2 regions of the Blautia sp. HCP3S3_G3 genome follow, and region 1 is predicted to be linked to the other one. Evidence: predicted binding sites of a transcription regulator. Region 1 holds the regulator's gene; the other holds the start of a gene.
The links. The regulator Rex, encoded in region 1, represses fermentation and respiration genes when NADH is low (regulators of the CRP and FNR family bind a similar motif). The targets are predictions, from matches to a motif close to ATTGTTAANTANTTAACAAT.

Region 1 (5,165 bases):
TTATGTGCAATGGCATCCAGAGAAACCACTGCTTTCAGTCTGCTGTATTTTTTCATAATCATCCTCCAACGTATCACTGAAATCGTTTCTGTTTTCATATATCACGCAGATACCATTCCTTCTGTATGAATACACCTTATTTTACTCTTTTATCTGATTTTTGCAAGAACGGATGGCAGCATACGGATCAAATCCCGTGCTTTCATCCCGCGTGTTCCGGTTTCTTCAGCTGCCTGATCGCCGCTTTTTGCATGGAGATAAACTCCAAGCGCAGCGCACAGTCCCGGATCCGGTGCGTTTTCCTTTTTCTGCAGATACATGCATGCGACCGCTGCAAGGATACCGGAAAGTACATCCCCGCTTCCTGCAGTTGCCATTCCGGGATTTCCTGCAAGATTCAGATACAGGTGACCATTTTTGTCTGCAACAACTGTACAGGCATCTTTCAGAACGCATACGGCATCTGTCCCGGTTGCATATTCTTCTGCTGTTTCCGCCATGCGGCACTGAATCTGGTCAATGCTTTTTCCGGTCAGCCGGCTCATTTCCCCAAGGTGAGGGGTCACTGTCACACGTTCCGAAAGCCAGGCATTCCATGCCGGATGCATTGCCAGAAGATTCAGACCGTCCGCATCCAGAATCACCGGTTTTTGCGCAAGAGAAGCGTTTTTCAGAAACCACTCCGCACGTTCCCGGCTTTTTCCGGAAATACCAAGTCCCGGTCCGATTACAAGAACATCACACCAGTCAAGAGATTTCCGGTTGGCTTCTTCGGTAAATGCACAGGTGACCATAGCTTCCGGCAGCAGGATCTGAAGAGGAACCCGATTGGCCTCCTCTGTCTGGATCTTCACCATGCCGGCTCCTCCCGCCAGTGCTGCCGATGCGCACAGATAAGCTGCGCCGCACATGCCTTCCGTCCCGGCCACCACCAGAACCTTTCCAAAGGTTCCTTTATTGCCATATACGACCCGTTCCGGCAAAAGCCCAAGATCCGACTGTTCCAGATGCCAGGTACGGTCCTGCGGCTGATCTGCCCCGTAGATGCCGATATCTGCCACAACGATACGGCCTGCATACATTCGTCCCGGATAAAAACAGAGTCCTCGTTTGCGGAACGCAAAAGTCACTGTGAGATCTGCATGAAATGCAATGCCGAGTTCCTTTCCTGTATCTCCATCCACGCCTGAAGGAATATCCACTGCTACTTTCCATGCATCTGTTTCATTCATCCGCATAATCAGTTCTCTGTAAGCACCCTCTACAGGTCTTGCAAGTCCTACTCCGAAAAGGGCATCTACTATAGTAGTATATTCAGCCCATTCCACATTATGCACGACAGGCACCCCATAGTTGGATGCAATGCGGTACTGATTCCTGGTTTCCTCTGTCATACGATTCTCAGATCCTGCCACAAAAAACGAGGTGTCGACTCCCTCCAGATACAGAAGCCGCGCTATGGCAATTCCGTCACCGCCATTATTACCGCTTCCGCATACGACCAGCACCTTCTCCTTTTTATATTCCTCACTTGTACCATAAATCTTTTGAAAATGTTTTTTTATTTCTTCAGCTGTTTTTAATGCAGCCCGTTCCATCAGAACACAGGACGGAATTCCCATTTGATAAATCGCTGCATTATCCAGTTCCTTCATTCTTTTACAGGTAACGATTTCCTTCATAACGATTCTCCGATTATTCTTCAATACACTCTGGAACGTAACAGGAAAATGCGTGGCACTCTCCCGGGAAATAACAAAAAGCCGCCTCCGGGTCCGCTGAAAAATCCCCGGTCTATAGCGGCTCTTTTCATAATGCTTTATTTTTCCACATGCTCCTGGCGATACTGACTCAGATTATAAGACAGTGTCATCAGACTTTCGGAAAGATGGACATTCTCAACGATTACATCATCCGGCGTATCCAGATCTACATGGGCGAAATTCCAGATGGCCTTCACTCCGTTCTCGATCAGAATATTTGCCATCTCTTTTGCCCTGTTTTTCGGTAAAGTCAGGATTGCAATCTCCACAAGGTTTTCACGAAGAAAAAGAGGAAGGTCACTCAACATCTGAATTTCAATTCCGCGGACAGCCATTCCTTCCAGCACAGGATTAACATCAAAAATGCCTACCAGTTTAAATCCCCGTTTCTCAAAATCCACATAATTGGCAAGTGCCTGGCCAAGATTACCGGCTCCGAGAATGATCATTGGATGCTGGACATCCAGTCCAAGAATCTTCCCGATCTCCGTATAAAGAAATTTGACATTATATCCGTAGCCCTGCTGTCCAAAGCCCCCGAAATTATTCAGATCCTGACGGATCTGCGAAGCAGTGACTTTCATTTTTTTGCTCAGGTCATTGGAAGAAATTCTCTCCACATTTTCCTCCAGTAATTCCCCCAGATATCGATAATAACGCGGCAGGCGTTTAATAACAGCTTTTGAAATTTCTTTTGCGTCCACAAAGAACCCCTCCTTATCATACTATGTCAATTATAACGAATTGACATTTTATTGTCAATTAAAGTTGTAACATATTACCAAAAAAATATTGTTTACAGGCAATTTCCGGGGCTCCTTTCCGGATTTTTTCCTTTACAAAATCCGGAATTACGATATAATGAATTTTGAATGTATTTTATTTCTTATATTGCGACAAACTCAGACATCTTTTGGAGGAATTCATATGATTTTATCATGTCAGAACATTTGCAAATCCTTTGGTGAAAAAGTGATTCTCCATGACGCATCTTTTCATATAGAAGAACGGGAAAAAGCCGCACTGATCGGCAATAACGGCGCAGGCAAGACGACTTTGCTGCGTATTATCATGCAGGAGATTTCTACGGATTCCGGTACTGTTGTCATTTCCCGTGACAAGAATATCGGTTATCTTGCCCAGTATCAGGATATCCATGGTCATCATACCATTTATGAAGAGCTTCTTACGACCAAACAGCATATCATTGATATGGAAACCCGGATGCGGTCGATTGAGCAGGAAATGAAGCATACCTCCGGGGAACAGCTGGAAACGCTTATGAACACTTATACCCGCCTCACTCATGAATTTGAACTCCAGAACGGCTATGCGTACAAGAGTGAACTGACCGGAGTCCTGAAAGGACTTGGGTTTGGAGAAGAGGATTTTGACAAGCAGATCGAAACACTTTCCGGCGGTCAGAAAACACGTGTTGCACTTGGCAAGCTGCTGATTTCCAAACCGGATATCCTTCTTCTGGATGAGCCGACCAACCATCTGGATATGGAGAGTATTACCTGGCTGGAGACGTATCTGCTGAATTATCCGGGTGCGGTCTTCATTGTTTCTCATGACCGTTATTTCCTTGATAAAGTGGTGACAAAAATCGTGGAGATTGAAGCCGGGGAAGTCCGTTCCTATACAGGTAATTATTCCGCCTACGCGCTGAAAAAAGCACAGCTTCGCGATGCGCAGTACAAGGCTTACCTCAATCAGCAGCGTGAGATCAAACATCAGGAAGCTGTGATTGCAAAACTGAAATCTTTTAACCGGGAAAAGTCCATCAAACGGGCAGAAAGCCGGGAAAAAATGCTGGGTAAAATCCAGCGTCTGGATAAACCGGTGGAAATTCAGGATCAGATGCGTCTTTCTCTGGAACCCCGGTTTGTCAGCGGAAATGATGTACTGACCGTGGAGGAGCTTTCCAAGAGTTTTCCGGGACAACTTCTGTTTCAGAATATTTCCTTTGAAATCAAACGTGGGGAACGGGTAGCACTCATTGGCAGCAACGGCACAGGAAAAACAACGATGCTGAAGATTATCAACGGAATTCTTTCCGCTGATACCGGAAAATTTACCCTTGGTTCCAAGGTACAGATCGGATATTATGATCAGGAGCATCACGTTCTTCATATGGACAAGACAATCTTTCAGGAAATTTCTGATACGTATCCGACTCTTACAGAGACGGAAATCCGCAACATGCTTGCTGCTTTTCTTTTTACAGGGGACGATGTTTTTAAGGAAATATCTGCTCTCTCCGGTGGAGAAAGAGGACGTGTTTCCCTTGCAAAACTGATGCTTTCGGAAGCCAATTTTCTGATTCTCGATGAGCCGACCAACCATCTGGACATTGCTTCCAAGGAAATTCTGGAAGAAGCCCTGAACAGCTATACAGGAACGGTATTCTATGTTTCTCATGACCGTTATTTTATCAATCAGACGGCAACCAGAATTCTGGATCTGACGAATCAGAAGATTGTGAATTATATCGGTGATTATGATTATTATCTCGAGAAACGGGAAGAACTGACAGAAAAGTATGCTCCTGCTGCTGAAGAAGAGATTAACGAGGCATCTCCGACATCCGACAATAAGATTTCCTGGCAGCAGCAAAAAGAAGAACAGGCGCAGAAACGTAAACGGGAAAATGAACTGAAAAAAACGGAGAAACGTATCGAAGAGCTTGAAAATCGAGATAAAGAAATCGACGAAACACTTGTGCTTCCGGATGTTTGCACAAATGTAGCGAAATGTACCGCTCTCAGCCGCGAAAAAGAAGCAATCGCAGAAGAACTGGAAGAACTTTATGAGAAGTGGGAAACGCTTGCATAATGGTATAGATTTATAACGGCATATATTTTAAAACCGCAGAATTCCCCAAAAGGGAACCTGCGGTTTTTTATGGAGTGTATCAATAAATTTGGATACACGCAATGTGAAAGCCCAACGAAACGGGCAGAAAAAAACAATTTCATCAGATAGGGTTCTGCGTATCTCACGACGGTACAAGATGTCCGGCACTCGAATCTCGGCAGCTGATTTTTTACATAATAGAATCCAGAGTTTCTCTGACAGCAAGAATGAAATCTCTGCTGTTCAGTACTGTCGGGTTCTCCAGAGCCGTAATTAAAGCCAGATCTTTTGTCATTTTTCCGGATTCGATCGTTTTTAAGGTTGCTTTTTCCAGAGAATCCGCAAAAGCAGCCAGTTTCTGGTTACCGTCAAGTTCTCCGCGTTTGCGAAGAGCACCTGTCCAAGCAAAAATAGTGGCTACGGAGTTGGTGGAGGTTTCTTTTCCTTCCAGATGACGGTAATAATGTCTCTGTACGGTTCCGTGAGCAGCCTCATACTCATAATATCCATGAGGAGAAACCAGTACAGAAGTCATCATAGCCA
Region 2 (5,165 bases), on a different contig from region 1:
TCACTTGTCTCTCCGAAGTAATCTCTTCTTTCGGAATGTCCAAGGATTACGTATTTAACGCCTGCATCTACCAGCATAGCCGGAGCGATTTCGCCTGTGTAAGCGCCTTTTTCTTCGAAGTACATATTCTCTGCTGCAACTGCAATATTAGTTCCCTTGCAGGCTTCTACTACAGGAACGATGTCGATTGCAGGAACGCCGAATACAACGTCTACTTCGTCATTCTGTACAAGCGGTTTCAGTGTCTCAACAAGAGCAACTGCTTCGCTTGGAGTCATGTTCATTTTCCAGTTACCAGCAATAATTTTCTTTCTTGCCATTTTTATATCCTCCTGTGGGGTTTTATTTACATCATTCAATTGTTTCGCTTCCCCTGATAATTCCAGTATCTTTGGAAAAGCGGATTTTTACAATTGTTATCCGATTATTTATCGTTTGCTGCTGCAACGCCCGGGAGTTCTTTACCTTCCAGGAATTCCAGAGATGCACCGCCGCCGGTGGAAATATGGGACATCTTGTCGCCAAATCCAAGCTGGTTTACTGCTGCAGCGGAGTCGCCGCCGCCGATGATAGTTGTAGCATCTGTATCAGCAAGTGCTTTTGCAACTGCGATTGTTCCTTTTGCAAGGATCGGATTCTCAAATACACCCATCGGTCCGTTCCAGACAACTGTTTTGGCAGATTTCACTGCATCTGCATACATTTCTGCTGTCTTCGGTCCGATATCAAGGCCCATCATGTCTGCCGGGATAGCGTCTGCATCTACAGAAGACACTTCAATCTCAGCATCGATCGGGGTCGGGAATTCTTTTGCGATTGTGGTATCGATCGGAAGAAGAAGCTTCTTGCCGAGTTTTTCAGCCTTTTCCATCATTTCTTTGCAGTAGTCGATCTTGGTATCGTCTACAAGAGATGTTCCTACTTCCAGTCCTTTTGCTTTCTGGAAAGTATATGCCATACCGCCGCCGATAATCAGAGTATCGCATTTCTCCAGAAGATTGGAGATTACATTAAGCTTGTCAGCTACTTTTGCACCGCCGAGGATTGCTACAAACGGTCTTACCGGTGTTTCTACTGCATTGCCAAGGAAATCGATTTCTTTCTGCATCAGATATCCAACTGCGCAGGTATCGATGAACTGAGTTACACCAACGTTGGAGCAGTGTGCTCTGTGAGCGGTTCCGAATGCGTCGTTTACAAATACATCTGCAAGAGAAGCAAGATCTTTGCTGAATGCTTCGCCGTTCTTGGTCTCTTCTGCACGATAACGGGTATTTTCAAGAAGGATGATTTCTCCGTCTTTCATAGCATCAACAGCAGCTTTTACACTGTCATCTACTACTACAGGGCTCGGAACAAATTTTACTTCCTGGCCAAGAAGCTCGCTTAAACGAACTGCTACAGGTGCCAGAGAAAGTTCCGGTTTCGGTTCTCCCTTCGGTTTTCCAAGGTGAGAGCAGAGAATGATCTTTCCGCCGTCAGCAACCAGTTTCTTGATTGTAGGAAGAGCTGCTACAAGACGGTTCTCATCTGTAATTTTGCCTTCCTTTAACGGTACATTAAAGTCGCAGCGAACAAGGACTTTTTTGCCGTTCACATTGATGTCATCAACAGATTTTTTATTTAATCCCATGACTGTAATTCCTCCTTATTAACTGATTAAGATGTCAGGGGCAAAATATCAGAACCCCTGTTTCATATGAAATGATAAAAGGGTCCGGTCCTTTTCAGACCGGACCCTTGGGTGAGTCTATACTTCTCTCAAGCCTGGATTATGCGTTAAGCAGTTTTCCGAAATGTTTGATTGTACGAACCATCTGGCTTGTGTAGGAGTTTTCGTTGTCATACCAGGAAACTACCTGTACTTCTGTTGTGCCATTGTCAAGTGGAAGAACCATTGTCTGAGTAGCATCAAACAGAGAACCATAGGTCATTCCTACGATATCGCTGGAAACGATTTCGTCTTCGTTGTATCCGAAGGATTCGTTTGCTGCTGCTTTCATAGCTGCATTGATCTGATCTTTTGTAACTTCACCTTCAACAACTGCTGTTAAGATAGTTGTTGAACCGGTTGGGGTCGGAACACGCTGAGCGGAACCGATGAGTTTGCCGTTCAGTTCAGGAATAACAAGACCGATAGCTTTTGCAGCACCAGTGCTGTTCGGAACGATATTAACTGCAGCTGCACGGGATCTTCTCAGATCGCCTTTTCTCTGCGGTCCGTCAAGAGTCATCTGATCGCCTGTGTAAGCGTGGATTGTGCACATGATACCGGATTTGATCGGTGCACAGTCATTTAATGCTTTAGCCATTGGTGCTAAGCAGTTTGTTGTACAGGAAGCTGCGGAGATGATCTTGTCTTCTTTTGTAAGACCCATATGGTTTACATTGTAAACGATGGTAGGAAGATCGTTACCAGCCGGAGCGGAAATGATAACGTGTTTAGCGCCAGCATCGATATGTGCCTGAGCTTTTGCTTTGGAGGTGTAGAATCCGGTACATTCCAGAACTACGTCTACGCCGATTTCTCCCCATGGAAGTTCTGCAGCGTTAGCTTTTGCATAGATTTTGATTTCTTTTCCGTCAACAGTGATGGAATCTTCGCCAGCTGTTACTGTATCAGCTTTAGCGTATCTTCCCTGTGTGGAATCGTATTTTAATAAGTGAGCCAGCATTTTCGGGGATGTTAAATCGTTGATTGCTACGATTTCAAATCCTTCTGCTCCAAACATCTGACGGAATGCAAGACGACCGATACGGCCAAATCCATTAATTGCAACTTTTACTGCCATGATAAAATTCCTCCTATGAATTAAGTGGTTAATTATGATATCTCCTTAATTGTTAAAGAAACATCAACCTATGGCATATTGTACCGAATTTCATACAAAAATTCAAGAGCATTTTAGAAAAAATACATGTAAAATACAAATTTGTGATATAATGGGTTTGATAAACCCGCAACACTCATATAAACAAGGAGATTTCACTATGTCAGATCAGATCAGATGGGACTGCCATATGCATTCCTCTTTTTCAGCAGATTCAGATACACCAATGGAAGAAATGATCCGCAAAGCCATCGACTGCGGTCTTGAAGGAATCTGCTTTACCGAACATCTGGATCCCGATTACCCGGAAGCACCGGACCATCTGGATTTTTTCCTGGATATTCCTGCCTATCAGACGAAATTATACGCGCTAAAAAAAAAGTATCAGGACAAGCTTGACATCCGTTTCGGCATTGAGCTTGGACTTCAGATGCATCTGGGACCTGATTTTCACAGACTTTTGCAGGAGGTCCCTTTTGATTTCGTCATCGGCTCCTCCCATGTGGTTCACGGTTACGACCCTTATTATCCGGAATTTTTCCAGGGGCGCAAAGAATCTGCCGCATATATGGAATATTTCGAATCTATTCTGGAGAACCTCTCATGCTTTTCGGAAATGGATGTTTATGGACATATTGATTATGTCGTACGCTATGGCCCCGGCAAAAACAGTGAATATTCCTATGGAAGATATCAGGATATTCTGGACGAGATCCTTCGTACACTGATTTCCAAAGGCGTGGGCATAGAACTGAATACCGGAGGCTACCATTACGGTCTCGGGGAGCCCAATCCATGTACAGCGATCATACGGCGCTACCGCCAGCTCGGCGGAGAGATTATTACAATTGGTGCAGATGCACACACTCCCGACAAAATTGCTTTTTCCTTTGACAAAGCAGCGGAAGTTCTCCGGCAGTGCGGTTTTTCTTACTATACTGTTTTCCATAACCGGAAACCGGAATTTCTCAGACTTTAAATTCTGACAGATGTACGTTACAATTTGCGGGGCGTGCAGATGCCGGTAATGAATTTTCAAACAGGCGCCAGGCCTTTATCTTTACCTTTTATCTTTACATAAAAAAAGAATCCTGCTCTTCAGGATTCTTTTTTCATGCTTTTTATTTTTGAAGTTTTGCAAGAAACTCGAAAAATTTACCCGGATTTTCCTTATCCAGAGATCTGGCATACATTTTTTTCAGCCATGCTGTAATAATTTCTATGACAATCGGCGAGAATGTCATCAGAATAAACACAAGAACAATCATTCCATATTCCAGAGTTCCAAGTGTCAGAAGATTCTGAAGAACTACCGATGACATAAAGAATATAAACTGCATTCCGTAAATAATTACTTTTCGATACGTATTCAGCGGAGCATATACGGTTTTCAGAGCAGCCATATAATTCCATCCTGTCACCAGAAAGCATGCTGTATTCAGCATATCAGTAGAGCGATAAACACCCTGACAGACTTCCATGATCACAAATACACAGGCTGTAATAGTAATCGCAGCAGGAAATGCATTCATAAAGACATGTCGCAAAAATGTATGATCAATCTTATCATAATTATTTTCCTGTGCCAGCAGGAAGGTTGGTATTCCCACTGCACATGCACTGATCAGCGACATCTGAATCGGTTCAAAAGGATAAGCACTTCCAAAAAAGATCGTCAGTAATGACAGGCACACCGAAAAAATCGTCTTGATCAGAAACATCGAGGCTGCCGTTCGAATATTGTTCACAACCCGTCGGCCCTGATTCACAATGTGCGGCATAGACGCAAAATTAGAGTCCAGAAGCACCACATTGGCAATATTCTTTGCCGCATCACTTCCCTGTGCCATTGCCACGCTGCAGTCCGCTTCCTTAAGTGCCAGAACGTCATTTACACCATCACCGGTCATGGCAACCGTATGCCCCTGTGCCTTCAGAGCCTGTACCATGGCTTTTTTCTGCTGAGGTGTCACACGTCCGAACACACTGCATTCGGCAACTGCCTGCTCCAGATCCTCCTGTGTGTACAGAGTCGTTGCGTCCACATAACGGTCTGCATTTTTGAGTCCTGCCTTTTTGGCAATGGATGCAACAGTAACAGGATCATCACCGGAAATTACTTTCAGATCCACTCCCTGACTGTCAAAAAACCGCAGCGTATCCGGAGCTTCCGCCCGGATCACATCCGTAAGCAAAAACAGCGCAATCGGTTTCAGACCTTCCGGAAGTTCCGGTCCCTCTGCCTCTGTCTCACTGTGAGCAAGAACCAGAATACGAAACCCTTCCTTTGCATAACGTCCGCAAAGCCCTGTAAGAGTCTCATTTCCTTCCGGA

Region 2: a site for Rex is predicted at 2,841-2,860, ahead of gap (type I glyceraldehyde-3-phosphate dehydrogenase). Genes of this name have one in related genera too.

The regions. Positions count from the first base shown of each region.
Region 1 covers NZ_JBQHXR010000008.1:62,563-67,727, forward strand. Annotated here, with positions in the region: gene alr (alanine racemase) at 1-56, opposite strand, end outside; gene ACTNEW_RS09320 (NAD(P)H-hydrate dehydratase) at 150-1,682, opposite strand; gene ACTNEW_RS09325 (redox-sensing transcriptional repressor Rex) at 1,820-2,467, opposite strand; gene ACTNEW_RS09330 (ABC-F family ATP-binding cassette domain-containing protein) at 2,691-4,601, shown strand; gene ACTNEW_RS09335 (NADP-dependent isocitrate dehydrogenase) at 4,813-5,165, opposite strand, start outside.
Region 2 covers NZ_JBQHXR010000001.1:428,301-433,465, reverse strand. Annotated here, with positions in the region: gene tpiA (triose-phosphate isomerase) at 1-320, opposite strand, end outside; gene ACTNEW_RS01970 (phosphoglycerate kinase) at 425-1,633, opposite strand; gene gap (type I glyceraldehyde-3-phosphate dehydrogenase) at 1,773-2,792, opposite strand; gene ACTNEW_RS01960 (histidinol-phosphatase HisJ family protein) at 2,992-3,810, shown strand; gene ACTNEW_RS01955 (HAD-IC family P-type ATPase) at 3,953-5,165, opposite strand, start outside.